Regions from separate parts of the Rheinheimera marina genome, predicted to be linked through region 1. Evidence: predicted binding sites of a transcription regulator. Region 1 holds the regulator's gene; the other holds the start of a gene.
What was found. The regulator FliA, encoded in region 1, starts transcription of late flagellar genes. The targets are predictions, from matches to a motif close to GCTAAAGTTNNNNNNNNNNCNGCCGATA.

Region 1 (2,459 bases):
TTAATACTTCGGTTAGCAGACGATGCAGTGTCGAAGAATTACCGGAAGCCGAATGCAGAAACCCATCCAGGTTATGGCACAGGCTTTTGAATTCGCCAACTTTCATATCCCGTGTCATCAGTCGCTGCCAGACAGGAATAATAGCCTGAAGTTTATTATTTAACTCGTCGGCAATAGGCAGGCAGTTTTCGACGGCATCCATCGTTTTGTTTGCGGCTTGTTCAGTCATGTCGATGACGTGATTCAAGCGCATTTTGGCGTCTGGAATGTCTTCTTCCAGCAGGGAGTTCAGTGAGGGATCGACCTGAAAGCTTGTCAATGAATTGTGTAACTGCCGGGTCAGCTTGCCGACCTCGGCAAATAATTCAGAAGAGCCTGGCACTGCCAGTTGCTGTACCATCTGGTTTGCAGCATCAGTTTCGCCCATCTCCAGTAGCTGAACCAGTTCACGCGCCTGCTCCAGCGAAATCAGAGGTGCCGTAGGTACAGACATGGTGTACTCCTTTGTCAGTTACCGGCTAACCCAGACGTTCGAAGATTTTGGCCAGCTTTTCCTGTAAAGTAGCAGCAGTAAATGGTTTGACAATGTAGCCGTTAACCCCTGCCTGAGCTGCCGCAATGATTTGTTCTTTTTTGGCTTCCGCAGTCACCATCAATACAGGGATATGCTTCAGTTTGCCGTCGGCACGGATAGCGCGGAGCAAGTCGATACCTTGCATTCCTGGCATGTTCCAGTCGGTGACGACAAAATCGAAGTCGCCGTTTTGTAACATGGGTAATGCAGTGCTGCCATCGTCAGCTTCCTGCACATTGGTGAAACCCAGGTCTCTTAACAGGTTCTTGATGATCCGTCTCATGGTTGAAAAATCGTCAACCACAAGAATCTTCATGTTCTTATCCAAAGTCCCCTCCGGTGAGCGCCCAATTTAAGGCACCCAAACTATTACAACCAATCCTGCATTCGGGAGCGAAGCCGCACCAATGCCTGACTATGAATCTGACTAACCCGTGACTCGCTGACATCCAAAACGGCGCCAATCTCTTTCAAATTGAGCTCGTCATTATAATACAGTGACAACACTATCGCTTCCCGCTCCGGCAGGCTACTGATATTTTTAATCAGCGCTTGCTGAAACGCATCGTTTGCCTGTTGTTCGTACAGATGATCATCATCAGTGTCGTCTGCCGTCACCAGCACATCTTCCGAGATGCCAAGATCTTCGATACCGATGATCCGACCGCTGCTGGCGTCACTGAGCATATGATGATACTCCTCTAAAGATATATCAAGCTTTTCAGCAACTTCAATATCTTTGACGTCCCGGCCTAACTGACCTTCCAGTTCTGCAATGGCTTCAGCAATCATGCGGGAATTGCGGTGGACTGAACGGGGTGTCCAGTCACCTCGGCGAATTTCATCAAGCATGGCACCACGAATACGGATACCAGCAAAGGTTTCGAAACTGGCCCCTTTGCTGCCATCAAAGTTCTTAGCGGCTTCAATCAGGCCAATCATACCGGCTTGAACCAAATCGTCGACAAGAACACTGGCAGGTAAACGGGCGAGTAAATGGTAGGCAATTCTTTTGACCAGTGGAGCATGTTGCTCCACCAGGCGACTCAGTTGATCAGCAGCACCGTAGGCCGCGAGTTTACTGTTCAAACCAAACCTCGTGCTTCAGGCTGATGCACCAATTGTTCTAAGAAAAACTCGAGATGACCTGAGGCGACGGGTGGAATTGGCCATTGTACAGCACGGGTAGCCAAGGTTCGGATGGCCAATGAGGCCGGTGTCTTCGGAAAAGCTTCGACAAAAGCTTTTTGTTTACGTGCCGCTTTGCGTACGTTCTCATCAAAGGGAATGGTGGCAACCAGTTCCAGCGTCACATCCAAAAACCGGTCCGTTACCCGGCTCAGTTTGGCAAACAATTCCTGCCCTTCTTTGAGTGAACGCACCATATTGGCGACAATTTTGAAACGCTGCACGCCATGTTCACGGCTCAAGATTTTCATCAGTGCATAAGCGTCGGTGATAGATGAAGGTTCGTCACAGACCACCACCAGCACATCCTGTGAAGCTCGGGAAAAGCTCAGGACCATATCGGAGATACCGGCAGCAGTATCCACCAGCAACACATCAAAGCGGGTACGCATTTCACTGAACGCACGAATAAGGCCTGCATGTTCGGCTGGTTTCAGCTCGGTCATGGATTGAGTACCTGAAGTCGCAGGCACTATCTTAATTCCGAATGGACCTTCAATCAGGATATCGTCCAGTTCTGCTTCACCGGATAAGACATGAGACAGGTTTTTCTCAACCCGCAGTCCCAGCATCACGTCACAGTTGGCTAACCCCAGGTCGGCGTCCAGCACCAGCACCTTTTTGCCGAGCTGCGACATGGCCATCGCCAGATTCAGCGACACGTTGGTCTTACCAACGCCGCCTTTCCCACCTGTTA
Region 2 (2,459 bases), on a different contig from region 1:
GCACGGCGGTGTCGCCTTCAATATCCAGAATGTCATCCTGCACCTGAAACGCCAGACCAATAGCGCGGCTGTAGCGGACCAGTGCAGCCAGATGCTGCTCGTTGTCGACCGGGCTTGCCAGATAGGCAAAGCGAATGGCGCACTCAATTAAGGCGCCGGTTTTTAACTGGTGCATCTGCTCCAGCGCGTCCAGCGTCATCTTTTTATCTGTGTGCGCCAAATCGATGGCCTGACCACCGCACATGCCGTTGTAGCCGGATTGCAACGCCAGTTGTTGCACCATAGCGACAATGCGGTTGGGCGCAACATTCTGGTACGGGTGCAGGCTGAGCCATTCAAAGGCCAGCGCCTGCAGCGCGTCACCGGCCAGAATGGCGTTGGCTTCATCAAAGGCTTTATGACAGGTCGGTTTACCGCGGCGCAAGTCATCGTTGTCCATGGCAGGCAGGTCGTCATGGATCAGCGAGTAGGTATGCAGCGCTTCAATAGCACAAGCAGGACCGTCCAGATCGGTCAGGCTGGCACCGAGCATCTGACCGCAACTGTAGACTAAATAAGGGCGCAGGCGTTTACCGCCAAGCAACAGGCTGTAACGCATGGCTTGCAATAGCACCGGGTCCGTCAGGGGGCGGGCGTCCAGTTGCTGAGTCAGTTGCTGTTCCAGTCGTTGTTGATAATGAGATAAGGCAACCAGCATGTGTTAATCCTCTGCACCGCTGAATGGTTGCAGCGATTCTTCACCTTGCTGTTCCAGCAAAATCTGCACTTTCTGTTGAGCGGCTTGCAGCTGCTGCTGGCTCTGGCGGACTAGCGTAATACCACGTTCAAATTGTGCCAGCGCCTGGTCAAGCTGCAGATCGCCTTGTTCCAGTTGCTGTACTATCTGCTCCAGTTCGGACAAGCCTTGTTCGAATTGGCTGAAATCTGTTTTTTTCTTTGTCATTGTTTTTGCCCGAAAGTCGGTGTGCAACCCAAGCTGAGCGCGTTATTATGAGCAATCTGCTGCAGCTTGGGAAAGGATAAATCAGTTGAGCACTGAAATTCTTGTTCAACTATCCCATAGTTTTGCCGATAACTCATTATAAGCTAAGATAAAACCGAAAATTTGCCGGTCGTTTTTGGGGGATAAACCGTGGATTTAGCAACCGTCATAGGTTTGATTGCGACTATGGGCATGATGGTCTGGGCTATGTGGCTCAGCTCCAGTGGCAGCATAGGCATGTTCTACGACTTCGTGTCTATCGTTATTGTATTTGGCGGCAGTTTTACTGCGGTGATCATGAAGTTCACCTTTTCGCAACTGGCTGACGCGATGAAGGCCATTGGCAAAGCCTTTATGTTTAAGATTGAGTCGCCGGAAGAGCTGATAGAAAAAGCAGTTCAGCTGGCTGACTCTGCCCGTAAAGGCGGATTCCTTGCATTGGAAGAGGCTGAAATCCCAAACCCTTTTATGCAAAAAGGCATCAATATGCTGGTGGATGGTCATGATGCGGATGTGGTACGTGGCACGCTGGAAAAAGATATTGAACTGACCTATAGCCGGCATGAAGCAGCCATAGGTGTTTTTAAGCAACTGGGTGACCTGGGTCCGGCAATGGGCATGATCGGCACCCTGATTGGTCTGGTGGCGATGTTGTCGAATATGTCGGATCCGAAAGCCATAGGCCCGGCTATGGCGGTTGCTTTGTTAACAACTTTGTACGGCGCCATTCAGGCCAACTGTATTTTCCTGCCTTTGTCTGAAAAAATGGCAGTTCGCAACGAAGAAGAGAAAACCAACAGTGAATTGATCCTGGACGCCATTATGGGCATTCAGGATGGGCAGAACCCTAAAGTGATCGAGAGTCTGTTGCGTAATTATCTGGCGTCGAAAAAACGTGAAGTGGCACCGGCCGAGTAGGAGCTGATCTGATGGCAAAATGTAAAAAATGCCCGCCTCCCGGCTTGCCAGCTTACATGGGGACCTTTGCCGATTTAATGTCATTGCTGATGTGTTTTTTCGTGTTGCTACTGTCGTTTTCTGAGATGGACGTACTCAAGTTCAAACAAATTGCCGGTTCCATGCAATATGCCTTTGGTGTGCAAAACAAAATTGAAGTAAAAGATATTCCCAAAGGCACCAGTGTGATTGCAATGGAGTTTCGCCCTGGCCGCCCTGATCCAACGCCTATTGATTCGATTCAGCAACAAACGGTGGAAATGACCCAGCAAATGCTGAACTTCCAGGCGGGCAAAGAAGATTCGGCCGGTGGCCGGCAGGAACAACGCGAAGATAAAACCGGAGGTCAGTCGACCAGCACCGCCGAAGAGCCATTGGACAACCCAGAGTCTATGGCTGGTGAAATGCAGGAGCAAACCAACGAGCTGCTGAAAAAAATTGCTGAACAACTGGAAAAGCAAATTATGGACGGTGCTATTGAGCTGGAATCGCTGGGCCAGCAGATCATTATCCGTATCCG

Region 2: a site for FliA is predicted at 1,047-1,074, ahead of pomA (flagellar motor protein PomA). Genes of this name have one in related genera too.

What each region holds. Positions count from the first base shown of each region.
Region 1 covers NZ_JBHSGB010000017.1:329,510-331,968, forward strand. Annotated here, with positions in the region: gene ACFO3I_RS17845 (protein phosphatase CheZ) at 1-493, opposite strand, end outside; gene cheY (chemotaxis response regulator CheY) at 519-890, opposite strand; gene ACFO3I_RS17855 (RNA polymerase sigma factor FliA) at 944-1,663, opposite strand; gene ACFO3I_RS17860 (MinD/ParA family protein) at 1,660-2,459, opposite strand, start outside.
Region 2 covers NZ_JBHSGB010000006.1:79,665-82,123, reverse strand. Annotated here, with positions in the region: gene ispA ((2E,6E)-farnesyl diphosphate synthase) at 1-697, opposite strand, end outside; gene xseB (exodeoxyribonuclease VII small subunit) at 701-943, opposite strand; gene pomA (flagellar motor protein PomA) at 1,133-1,900, shown strand; gene ACFO3I_RS06300 (flagellar motor protein MotB) at 1,912-2,459, shown strand, end outside.